3 regions of the Mycobacterium sp. D16R24 genome follow, and region 3 is predicted to be linked to each of the others. Evidence: predicted binding sites of a transcription regulator. Region 3 holds the regulator's gene; each other region holds the start of a gene.
What was found. The regulator LexA, encoded in region 3, represses DNA repair genes until DNA is damaged. The targets are predictions, from matches to a motif close to CGAACANNTGTTCG.
Positions count from the first base shown of each region.

Region 1 (4,155 bases), on a different contig from region 3:
CACCTGCGCCGGGATGCCGTCGACTTCTGCCGCATCCGCCAAGCCGCCCCAGTGCCCGAGCTGCTTACTCCACGCATCCTGTTGCCCCTGCGCAAATCCAAGAGCTTTGGCCATGTCCCGCACTGCCATGCGACCGCGATAGGTGATGACATTGGCCACCTGAGCGGCGTATTCACGGCCGTACTTGTTGTAGACGTACTGGATGGCTTGTTCCCGCTCGTCCGATTCGATATCGACGTCGATATCCGGCGGCCCATCGCGGGCCGGTGACAGGAACCGTTCGAAGAGCAGGCCATTGGCTACCGGGTCGACATTGGTGACCCCGAGCGCGTAGCAGACCGCCGAGTTGGCAGCGGAACCACGGCCCTGGCACAGGATGTCACTGCGGCGGCAGAACTGGGTGATGTCATGCACCACCAGGAAATAGCCCGGGAAATTCAGCTGGGCAATGACATCCAGCTCACGCTCGATTTGGGCATAGGCCTTCTCCGCGCCCGCCCTAGGACCATATCGCCGTGCGGCACCATCGAGGGCCAGGTGCCGCAACCAGCTGTCCTCGGTGTGGCCGGACGGGACGTCGAACGGCGGCAATTGTGGGGCAATGAGCCGTAGATCGAAGGCGCATGACTCCCCCAGCTCGGCGGCCGCCGTCACCACCTCCGGACAATGGGAAAACAACCGCGCCATCTCGTCTCCGGAACGCAAATGTGCGCCGCCCACCGGGTCCAGCCATCCCGCCGCATCATCAAGGCTCTTACGCGCCCGCACCGCCGCCATCGCCATCGCCAGCCTTCCATTGTCCGGTCTCGCGAAATGTGCTGCCGTGGTCGCTATTACACCCATACCAAATCTTGGAGCGAGCGCGGCGAGCATCGCATTGCGGTCATCCTCATCCGGATGCCCATGCCTGCTGAGCTCTATGCTGACGCGACCGGACCCGAACCGATCGACCAAATCGGCCAGCGCCGTCTCAGCCGCACCGGGGCCGCCGCCGGCAAGCGCCCGTCGCACATGACCCTTACGACAGCCGGTCAGGATGTGCCAGTGCCCTTCCGCTGCCTCGGTAAGCGCATCAAGGTCATAGCGCGGCTTACCCTTTCGATCTTTGGGCGTACCACCAGACAGGTGCGCGGTCGCCATCTGCCGCGACAACCTCCGGTACCCCTCCTGGCCACGAGCCAGCACCAGCAGGTGTATCGAGTCTTCCGTATTGCCCTGCCCGCCAAGGGATAGTTCCGCGCCGAACACGGTGGGCAAGCCGAGCTCCTTGGCAGCTTCCGCGAAACGCACAACCCCGTAGAAGCCGTCGTGGTCGGTGATGGCCAGCGCCTTGAGATCAAGGCGCGACGCCTCCTGCGCCATCTCCTCCGGCAGGCTGGCGCCGTCGAGAAAGCTGAACGCCGAATGTGCGTGCAGCTCTGCGTAGCGCACCGCCGACCGTCCGCGCTCACGGGTGGACGGCTCATAGGGTGGGCGCTTTCGGCTCCACGCCGGACCATCCCCGCCATCCCCCGGAGGCGCGTGACGGTTGGGGCGCCCATCAAGCACCCGCTCCATTTCCGCCCAGGTCGGGGGACCTTGTGACCAGCCCATTCCACCAGTTTATCGAACATATGTTCGTATACATATCCGGGGTGACTCCGTCGCGGGACTACTGGCCGTCGCCGCGATGGAGTACGCCCACGCCGCGCGGGCCGCACGCGGCGCGTGGGTGACCAACGAAGGGCAGCTGCTCGACGCGGCCGGGCTTTCGGCCGCGCACACGATTCTCGCCGGGTTGTCGCCCGATCCGGCGGCGCTCACCAGCGCCGTCGAGGAGATCCGCTCGCTCAGCGAAAGTGTGGGCTAACGCGAGATCTTCGCGCGGAGCCGGCCGCCCACACTATTGAACAGCAGGTCCCCATTGGGCAGGCCCTCGATAATCGTGTTTCCGCTCCATCAGCCCGCCTCATCTCCGAGCCCAGTTAACAACCAGAATTATTGTCGGAGAACATATTTAGTTCACGGCAGCGCAGCGATGTTAACACTCGCGACCTCGCGGTAGGCCGGGAGCAACGTCGCGTTATTAATATACCGAAGCCTCATCCACCAGCTCGAACAGCCTCTCGACGACCTCGCGCGCGGTCTCGACATCCAGGCCCACGATCCGCAGCTCCCCCTGGTCCGCCCGCACCACCACCATCGCCAGCCCCAAGGATCGCGACAGTGGGTCTTGCCGCAGTTCCACAGTCCGCACCAAAGCAAACGGAATGACCCAGAAAGATTTGAGCCACAACGTCTTCGATGCGATATAGACCAGGTCGTCGTCGAGGACACCCCACCGATATGCGCGATAGCGCTGCAGGGGCCGAAGGATCACCCACGCCACCGCACCGGCGATGCACAGCAGCCCCAACACGCCCACCGCATGCTGCAACGGGGTGCTCGCGTGCGCGGGCGGCGCCGTCACGGCCCATACCGCCGCGACCACGGCAACCAGAGGGATGCAGGCCACTGCGTATTGGATGGCCCAGAGCACAGGCGCCGATCTGCTGGCGCCGCGCCCGACCGGCACAATCGGCATCACAGGCGTCGTGGACACCGTATCGATCACCGTTCATCCCCCATCGTCGGAGCGAACCGACGCATCCACACCTGCCGTATCGCCACGGCCGCAAGGACGAATACCAGAATCGCAGTCGGCGACCAGATGACCGTACTGTCGATGCCACCGAACGCGTAGCCAATCACCCCCATCGAGATGAATGGGATAACAACTGTCACCACGGCCCGCCACTGCCGAATGATCACCATCTCGACGACGGCCGAGACCACCACGATCGAAAACGCGGCGAACACGACCACGCCCACCAGCTGCACGGTGGGGTCGAACGACGTGACGTAGTCGGCATAGCGGCGCGGCGCACCATCGGTCAGCGGTGTGTACGCGGTCCAACCGAAATCCCAGCCCCGAGGGTCGAGCCCCCGGTTCACCAGCACGGCTACCACGCACGTCCACCAGGCAGCACTGCCCGTGGTCCGGGCAGCACTGAACACCTGGATGCGCGACATTCCTGGAGTATCCCCCATGGCTAACTCCCCAATGACGAACTTGTCACACAGCGTTGACGAAACACCCCAAAACGGCAACGATGACTCCAACCGGGCCGATAAGCGGCCTAACAGTCTCAGAGGTAGCACGTGAAATACATCGTTACCGGCGGCACCGGCTTCATCGGACGACGGATCGTGTCCCGAATTCTCGAGACCCAGCCGGGCGCCGAGGTCGCCGTCCTGGTGCGGCGTGAATCCCTCTCGCGGTTCGAGAAGCTCGCCGAACAATGGGACGATCGCGTGCAGCCGCTGGTGGGTGACCTCACTCAGCCCGATCTGGGCCTGCCCGCCGACGGGGATCCGGTCACCGCCGATCACATCGTGCACTGTGCCGCGATCTATGACATCACCGTGGACGACAAGGCACAGCGCGCCGCGAACGTGGAGGGCACCCGATCGGTCATCGCGCTGGCCAAACGCACCGGTGCCACCCTGCACCACATCTCTTCCATCGCGGTCGCGGGCAGTTACGAGGGCGAGTTCACCGAGGAAGACTTCGACGTCAACCAGGATCTGCCGACGCCATATCACCAGACCAAGTTCGAGGCAGAGTTGCTGGTGCGCTCGGAACCCGGCCTGCACTTCCGGATTTACCGGCCTGCCGTCGTGGTCGGCGATTCCAAGACCGGCGAGATGGACAAGATCGACGGCCCGTACTACTTCTTCGGGGTGTTCGCCAAGCTTGCCCGCCTGCCCCGGTTCACACCGATGATGCTGCCAAAGGCCGGGCGCTCCAACATCGTTCCGGTCGATTACGTCGTCGACGCGACCGTCGAGCTGATGCACCAGGAGGGCCGTGATGGGCAGGCCTTCCACCTGACCAATCCCGAGGTGACCTACCTGCGCGATATCTACTCAGGCATTGCCCCCGCTGCCGGTCTGCCACCCGTGCGTGGCTCGCTTCCCCATGCCATGGCCACCCCGTTTCTGCGGGCACGCGGCACACTCAAGGTCTGGCGCAACATGGTGGTCACCCAGCTCGGCATCCCGCCCGAGGTCATCGACATCACCGAGATCATGCCTACCTTCGTCTCCGAGACGACACAAAAAGCCTTGCGTCCC
Region 1 covers NZ_MAEV01000004.1:250,139-254,293, reverse strand. The annotation lists gene B4383_RS03690 (error-prone DNA polymerase) at 1-1,593, opposite strand, end outside; gene B4383_RS03685 (hypothetical protein) at 1,712-1,849, shown strand; gene B4383_RS03680 (PH domain-containing protein) at 2,066-2,563, opposite strand; gene B4383_RS03675 (hypothetical protein) at 2,590-3,051, opposite strand; gene B4383_RS03670 (SDR family oxidoreductase) at 3,181-4,155, shown strand, end outside.
Region 1: B4383_RS03690 (error-prone DNA polymerase) is a predicted target of LexA. The motif match lies at 1,607-1,620, and genes of this name have one in related genera.

Region 2 (4,155 bases), on a different contig from region 3:
ATGCCACCAGGAGTGCCTGCACCGCGGCACCGACCGCAACGGTGAACATGGTGCGTTCCGCCGCATTCCTGCGCTCGTCGGGATAGTCATGTGCACCGTCGGGTACCAGGAATGGAATCACGACCTGCGGCGCGTCATAGAGGATCTGTCCGCGTGCCACCCGCTTCTCCACGGACTCGGGGGTGCGGCCGTCCCCACTCAGGTCGACGGCCCACGCATCCTTCATGGCGTCCAGCAGTGCACGTCGTTTCGCCGGATCCCGCACCCACACGAATCGCACCGGGTGGGTGTGATGCGGCGCAGGCGCAGTTAGTGCTTCGCCGATGGCCTCGCGTAGCAGGTCGGGATCGACCGCGATGTCGGCGAATTGCCGGATGGAGCGGCGCACCAGCACCGCATCGCGGCGTCCCTGCTCCAAGGCCTCTGCGGTGCCGAGCCAGAACAGGTCGTCCGGGCCCGAGCGCCGGAGATCGCGGGCTGCGCTGCCGTCATCGGACACCGACAGGCCGCGCACCACCGCGACGGGCACGTCGGTGAGCTTGCCCTTGACAAGGTCGGCGGCAGCGGCGATTTCATCGACGATGGCCACCTCGGTCACCTGAAGCTCGTTACCGTGCTTATCTTTTGCACCGGCGTAGCCGTAGAGGACGGAGATGCCGGAAGAGCCGATGGCCGCATCGGTCTGGCCGTTGCGCCAGGCCCGGCCCATGGTGTCGGTGATCACCACAGCTACGTTCACACCCAGTCGGCGCGACAGTGCGGCCCGCACCGCCGTCGCGCTGGCATCGGGGTCAACGGGAAGCAGCACGAGTTCAGCAGTATCAACATTGGATGCGTCGATTCCAGCCGCGGCCTGCACGATGCCAATGGTGTTCTCGGTGATCAGCGTCTTGCCCTTGCGGGCCAGCACGCGGACCGATTCGGAGTCGATCAATTTGCGCCGTAAGGCGTCTCGAGCCTCGGGGTCGGTGGGCGCGGCGACGATTCGGCCCTCGGCCTTGGAGATGATCTTGCTAGTGATCACGATCACATCGCCGTCGCGGACCCACGGCGCTGACTCGGCGATGGCCCCGGCGACGTCGTCACCAGGGCGGAATTCCGGCAGGCCCGGAACGGGTAATATCTCTACCGGAGCCGCTGAACCATGTTCCGGTGCAGGGGAATCCGCAGTTAAGGTCATAGGGTAACTCCGGCCAGGTCAAGTCCCGCACGCACCATTGCCGCCGTCGCGTCCGGGTTGGTCATGAGCAGCGGAACTGACCGTACCTGAACTCCCGCAATGTGAGCGGCGTCACCCTCGCCGACGAGCCAGCCATCCAGGATGCCGGTCTGTGAACGGGCGCCGAAGTGTTCCCCGACACCTTGCGAGCTCACCTCGACACCGATCACGCGCAAACATTCATCGGCCATTCCGCGGAGCGGCTTGCCGGACACGATCGGGGAGTACCCGATGACCGGAGCGGGGGTTGTGCGGAGCGCTCCGCGAACTCCGCCGACCGCCAGAACCGCCCCGATGCTCACCACCGGATTGGACGGAGCCAGCAAGACGACATCGGCTTCGCCAATGGCCTCGGCAACACCCGGCCCAGCCTTTGCTTCGTCCGCGCCGACGAACGCGAAGCTGTGCGTGGGAACCTGCGCGCGGTGTTGTACCCACCACTGTTGAAAGTGGATGGCACGCTGCTGTCCGTCGGCGGGGTCGGTGATCACCACATGGGTCTCGCAGCGGTCATCGCTGGCGGGTAACAGCCGGACTCCGGGCTGCCATCGATTGCATAACGCTTCGGTGACCGCTGATAGCGGGTAACCGGCTCGCAGCATTTGACTGCGTATCAGGTGAGTGGCCAGGTCCCTGTCGCCGAGCGAGAACCAGTCGGGCTGGGCGCCGTAGGCCGCTAGCTCCTCCATGGCGTTCCAGGTCTCGCCGCGGTGTCCCCAGCCCCGCTCCGGGTCGACCCCTCCGCCCAGGGTGTACATGCAGGTGTCCAGGTCAGGGCAGATCCTGACGCCATGCATCCAGGCGTCGTCGCCAATGTTCACGATGGCGCTTATCTGATGCTTGCTGGAGTCTGATCCGAGCAAGCGCTGGACGCCGAGCAGGAAGCGCGCTCCGCCGACGCCGCCGACGAGGACGGTGAGTTTCACGCTGACCCAGACTAGTGCGCCGGCAATGATGCGACACGCCACGAGGGCGCCACGCCGATTTTGTCGGTCGCAGATGGTATGAATTTTCGTCCTTCGCTTGACCCCGGCAGCGAACACGTGTGTAATCACACCAGTGTCATTCCTCGGGCTGGGTTTGGAAGTTACAGGCGCAGACCGAGATTCGATCAGATGTTCGAATGGAAATGGCCGAGAAACGACGATGTGGCACGAAACCGGGCATTACGAGCTGTATTGGGATGCAAGAGGAACAGTGAGGAGGCGGGACGATGCTGTTCGGGCGCAATGAATTTGGCGTACACGACGAGCTGAGTTCCGGCGTTGGCACGGGTGCGACGGGCTTGCCGCCCGCACGTCCGCATCTGACGTTGGTGCAGAACGATTTTGATGCACTGATCGGTGTAGCTGACGATCAGTGGCAAGAGAAGGCGCTGTGCGCACAGACCGATCCCGAGGCGTTCTTCCCTGAGAAGGGTGGGTCGACTCGCGAGGCCAAGCGCATCTGCCAGGGCTGCGAGGTCAAGGACGAGTGCCTTGAGTCCGCGCTGGCCAACGACGAGCGGTTCGGCATCTGGGGTGGGCTGTCCGAGCGTGAGCGCCGTCGCCTGAAGCGGGGCATCATCTAGCTCCATGTTCGACTGGGCGGGTTAATCGCCCTCGTCGGTGATGGATGGGTCGATCACCGACGGCTCCACCCCCAAGTGGGTGGCAACCTGCGCGACCAGTAGATCGTGCAGGAGATCCGACAAATCTCCAGATTTCTTCGCGCGCAATTCGATCGGCTTGCGGAACAGGACAATTCGCGCCCGGGTGGTGTTACCCCGGGTGTCCACACCGGCGGGAATCAGCCTTGCCAGCGGAATCGGTCCGTCCGCGATGACCTCCGGCGGCCACTGCACAGACTCGGGATCCTTGGGCTGGATGCGTGGAATCTCATCGACCGCGACATCCAGACCTTCCAATCGTGACTGCCACGCCCGTTCGATCGGCTCGTAGGCCTCCAGGACCGCCATATCGAAACGCTCGGCGCGTGAGCGCCAGCCGGGAACGGTCGGCGGTAGGAGGGGGCCGCGGAAATCGCGCCCCCTTCGAGAGCCCTGCGAGCTCGACCCGCTAGCCGAGCCGCCGCGCCGTCCGTCACGTGACATACGAGAAATGGTAACGGTGTGGCTGCTGTGGCTGACGAATCACAACGAGCCGGTCACCCCGGGGTCTCTGCCCGATCACCGGAGGGTCTCGGTCGGTTCACAGCGCGTGTCTGCGGGTCGGAACGTGTTTGCGCACGCTAGCCTCAACGTTTGTGAGAGCCCCCCGTCGTTGCTGTCGGCCCGGGTGCCCGAGTCCCGCCGTGGCGACGTTGACGTTCGTCTACGCGGATTCGACGGCCGTGGTCGGGCCGCTGGCCACGTCCAGCGAGCCGCATTCGTGGGATCTGTGCGCGCAGCACGCGAGCCGGATCACCGCGCCCCGTGGGTGGGAGCTCGTCCGGTACAACGGCCCCTTGCCGTCGAATCCCGAGGATGACGACCTGGTTGCCCTGGCCGACGCGGTGCGGGAACCTGCCGGTGTCCGGGTGGCCGCTGCTGGATTCAGCGAGCCGGCACTCGATATGGGGTCGCCCGCCACCTCGGCTGCCCCCAGGCCCGTGCATCCGGCTCCGGTCGGGCGGCGCCGTGGACACCTGCGCGTTCTGCCTGATCCAGCCGAGTGATTCTGATCAGGTAGTTTCGGCTCGGCCCGATGACATTCTGTAGCCTCTCGCCGGACGTTCACGTTGGATACTCGCCGACCACTAGGCTGGCCAGCGACACCTAACGTCCCCCTCTCTCGATAGATCAATAGGAGCACTCTCGTCATGGCCCGGTCCGCCGACGCTGTCCACGCAGTCATCAAGGCGTACGACGTTCGTGGCCTCCTGGGCGAGCAGCTCGACGAGTCCTTTGTCTTCGACGTGGGTTCCTCGTTCGCGCGGCTGGTCAAGGCCGAGCGGGT
Region 2 covers NZ_MAEV01000019.1:115,142-119,296, reverse strand. The annotation lists gene B4383_RS17515 (coenzyme F420-0:L-glutamate ligase) at 1-1,180, opposite strand, end outside; gene cofD (2-phospho-L-lactate transferase) at 1,177-2,145, opposite strand; gene B4383_RS17500 (WhiB family transcriptional regulator) at 2,535-2,789, shown strand; gene B4383_RS17495 (metallopeptidase family protein) at 2,811-3,311, opposite strand; gene B4383_RS17490 (DUF3499 domain-containing protein) at 3,464-3,874, shown strand; gene B4383_RS17485 (phosphomannomutase/phosphoglucomutase) at 4,019-4,155, shown strand, end outside.
Region 2: cofD (2-phospho-L-lactate transferase) is a predicted target of LexA. The motif match lies at 2,328-2,341, and genes of this name have one in related genera.

Region 3 (4,155 bases):
CCATGTCGTCGCCGATCAATCATTGACATTGACCTAGCAGCGCGTCGACCTCGGCCCGGGGTCAGGATCCGGTCGGCGCGTCCCGATGCGCGCGCAATGCGGCGATCTCGCGTTCAAAGTCATCGGCGGAGCTGAATCCGCGATAGACCGAGGCGAAGCGCAGATATGCGACCTCGTCCAGGTCACGTAGCGGGCCCAGGATGGCCAGGCCCACCTCATTACTGGGAATCTCCGGGGACCCGGCGGCCCGGACAGCATCTTCTACCTGCTGGGCAAGCAGATTCAGCGCATCATCATCGACAGCACGGCCCTGACAGGCCCTGCGCACGCCCTTGATGACCTTGTCGCGACTGAACGGCTCGGTGACACCGCTGCGCTTCACAACGGCCAGCACCGCGGTCTCGACAGTGGTGAAGCGACGGCCGCACTCCGGGCACGATCGCCGTCGACGTATCGCCTGACCCTCATCCGCCTCACGGGAATCGACAACGCGCGAGTCAGGATGACGGCAGAACGGACAGTGCATTACTGCTCCTTCGCCGGTTCTGGACTCCAAGTCACTGGGCTGGGTGGGCTGACACACAGCGCAGCGCGCCCAGACCGGTCTCGAGGATACCCGTGCTCCCACACGTTCGAAGGTCACGCCCGTTCGCCGATCAGCCGACCGGAGAAACCAGCGTCTGACCGGCTTGTACTGTCGCCGAGTCGAGTTCATTGAGTTCACGGATCTTGGACACCACCGCAGAGCGCGGAGCATCCGGCGCGACACGCGAGGCCACGTCGGCCAGGGTCTCTCCCGGAGCGACCTGGACCACCGCCACGCGCTCCGGCACACCAACTCCCCCGACTCCGGCAGCACTGACCTGGCCGAGCATCAGCAGCCACATCGTCGCTACCGCAGCACCCACCGAGACAACAATGGTCGCCTTGAGGCTCACCGAGCGCCGACCATGCACCCGATGCGGCACCGTCGAGACCCGGATCCCATTGCCCCTGTAGGCAGCCGGCCGACCGGCAGGCCGGCGATAGGCGACGGTGCGCACCGGCAGCGCGCGACGCTGCGTCAGCGGGTACTCCGCGCTGTAGGCGCGTGCCTGCGGGGCGCCATTGCGTGACGCGTACTCGGCAGCGCGAGAACGCGGTGTGGTGAGAACGTTTGTGCTCATCTGTATGCCCTTCCTGTCCTGTCGATCGGTAGGCCCGTTCGCTCTTATGTTCGAATGTACTCGATCATGTGTTCGATGTCCGAACATGTGATCGATTTGTAGCATCCGCCACCGACAAGTGGTCTTGAGCTGCGCAAACGCCACCCGCAACCGGCCCATCGGGCGCCATTCGCGACACGCATCGAACACATGTTTGATAAATGTCGTCGACAGGTCTAGATTCGGGCCCATGAGCGATACACCCAGCAAGGGACCCGCCACCGGTTCACTGACCGAGCGCCAGCGGACCATCCTGGAGGTCATCCGCGCATCGGTGAATGAGCGGGGCTACCCCCCGAGCATCCGCGAAATCGGAGACGCCGTCGGGCTCACCTCGACATCGTCGGTCGCCCATCAACTACGCACCCTCGAGCAGAAGGGCTTCCTGCGGCGCGATCCGAATCGTCCACGCGCCGTTGATGTTCGAGGAATCGATGATTTCCGTGGCCAGTCGGCGACCACGGACGTGGCCGGTTCCGGCGACCTGCCCGAGCCAACATTCGTGCCCGTCCTGGGCCGTATCGCCGCCGGTGGTCCCATCCTGGCCGAAGAGGCCGTGGAGGACGTGTTCCCGCTCCCCCGCGAGCTGGTGGGCGAGGGATCGCTGTTCCTGCTCAAGGTGGTCGGCGAATCGATGATTGACGCCGCGATATGCGATGGCGACTGGGTGGTAGTCCGTCAGCAGAATGTCGCCGACAACGGCGATATCGTGGCGGCGATGATCGACGGTGAAGCGACCGTCAAGACGTTCAAGCGGACAACAGGTCAGGTCTGGCTGATGCCGCACAACCCCCTGTTCGAGCCGATCCCCGGAAATGACGCCGCCATCCTCGGCAAGGTCGTCACCGTCCTGCGCAAGATCTAGCCGACACCCGGCGGCGGCCCGGGTGCCGAATCATCGTCCGTCTGATCATCCAGGGACGGCAAGAACAGCTGGAAATGCGCCACGTCGTGCCAGCCGCCCAACTTGTAGCCGATGCGTCGGTAGCACGCGACCTGCTCGAATCCCATTGCCCGGTGCAGCTTTTCACTCGCCGCATTGGGTATCACGACAACCGCCAACACGGTGCGATAGCCGAGGGAGCGCAGCCGGTCGAGTAGCGCCGTGTACAACTGGCGGCCCGCCCCGCGCTGTTGCCGGGTGCCGTCCACGTACACACTGACCTCGCACGCCCACTGATAAGCGGTCCGCGATTTCCACGGCACCGCGTAGGCATAGCCCAAGATCTCACCGCCATCCTCGGCAACAAGCCAGGCATGCCGATGGGCCGCCGTGCGGATGCGTTCGGCAAGAACAGCATCCGACGGCGGCACCTCCTCGAATGAGATAGCCGTATCCGTTACGTACGGCGCATAGATCGCCGCACACGCGGCCGCGTCATCGGCGGCCGCATCACGAATGATCATGAGGCGCTAGAGCGAGCGCCCGATGATCTCCTTCATGATCTCGGTGGTTCCGCCGTAGATCGTCTGGATACGCGAGTCCATGTATGCCCGGGCAACCGGGTACTCGCGCATGAAGCCATATCCACCGTGCAGCTGCAGGCAGCGGTCAATCAGGTGAACCTGCTTCTCGGTGCTGTACCACTTGGCCATCGCGGCCTGCTCGACGCTCAATTCCTTCTTGTTGAGCAGCGTGATGAACTCGTCGACCATGATCCGGATCATCGTGGCATCGGTGGCGAGCTCGGCCAGCACAAAGCGGCTGTTCTGGAAGCTCTTGATCGGCTTGCCGAACGCCTTGCGCTCGGACGTGTACTGGATGGTCGCCTCAAGCATGGTTTCCATCGCCGCGGCCGCGACGACGGCAATCGACATGCGTTCCTGCGGCAGGTTCTGCATGAGGTAGATGAAGCCCTGGCCCTCATCACCCAGCAGATTGGCGGCGGGCACGCGAACGTCGGTGAAGGACAGCTCGGCGGTGTCCTGAGCGTCCAGCCCCATCTTGTCGAGCTTGCGGCCGCGCTCGAAGCCCTCCATGCCGCGTTCCACGACGATGAGGCTGAAGCCCAGCGCACCCTTTTCGGGGTCGGTCTGTGCGACCACGATCACCAGGTCGGCATTGATGCCGTTGGTGATGAAGGTCTTCGAGCCGTTGAGAATGTAATGGTCGCCGTCCTTGACCGCGCGGGTCTTGATGCCCTGCAGGTCGCTTCCGGTGCCCGGCTCAGTCATGGCGATGGCCGTGATCAGCTCACCGGAACAGAAACCGGGGAACCAGCGGGCCTTCTGCTCGTCACTGGCCAGATCCCGGAAGTACGGACCCGCAACATCGTTGTGCAAAGTGAAACCGATACCCGACTGGCGAGCCTTGGTGATCTCTTCGCCGATAACGGCGTTGTAGCGGAAATCGACGAGTCCGCCGCCGCCGAACTCTTCGGGCATGTCAGTGCCCAGGAAGCCCTGTTTGCCCGCCTCGACCCAGAGAGAGCGGTCGACGATCTTGTTCTCGTCCCACTCTTCCCGGTACGGCTCGGCATGCCGTTCCAGGAAGGTCTTGAACGACTCGCGGAACAGTTCGTGCTCGGGTTCGAAAATGGTGCGTTTGAACTTAACGGCGCCGGCCATGATCACCTTCCGGTTTGGGTTTACGTACTCGGCAGAATGTATACCAACCCACTGGTCGGTTGGTACTCGCCTACCTGGTTTCGACGGACAGAAAGCCTAGGCTGGCGAGGGTGACCAAGCTGGCACTTTCACATACTCACTGGGGTGCGTTTACTCCCGAGGTCCGCGACGGTGAAGTGATTGGCGTCACACCCATCTCGACCGACCTGGATCCCTCCCCGCTGCTGCAGAACATTCCCGGTTCGATCCGCCACCAGGCGCGAGTTACCGCGCCATCGGTACGCCGCGGCTGGCTGCGGGAAGGAGCCGGTCCCAGCAAAGCGCGTGGCTCCGACGAGTACGTCGAGGTGTCCTGGGACGAGCTCACCGAACTGCTCGCCGA
Region 3 covers NZ_MAEV01000002.1:145,522-149,676, reverse strand. The annotation lists gene B4383_RS01760 (PhzF family phenazine biosynthesis isomerase) at 1-37, shown strand, start outside; gene nrdR (transcriptional regulator NrdR) at 62-526, opposite strand; gene B4383_RS01750 (LysM peptidoglycan-binding domain-containing protein) at 657-1,166, opposite strand; gene lexA (transcriptional repressor LexA) at 1,396-2,070, shown strand; gene B4383_RS01740 (GNAT family N-acetyltransferase) at 2,067-2,612, opposite strand; gene B4383_RS01735 (acyl-CoA dehydrogenase family protein) at 2,619-3,773, opposite strand; gene B4383_RS01730 (molybdopterin-dependent oxidoreductase) at 3,884-4,155, shown strand, end outside.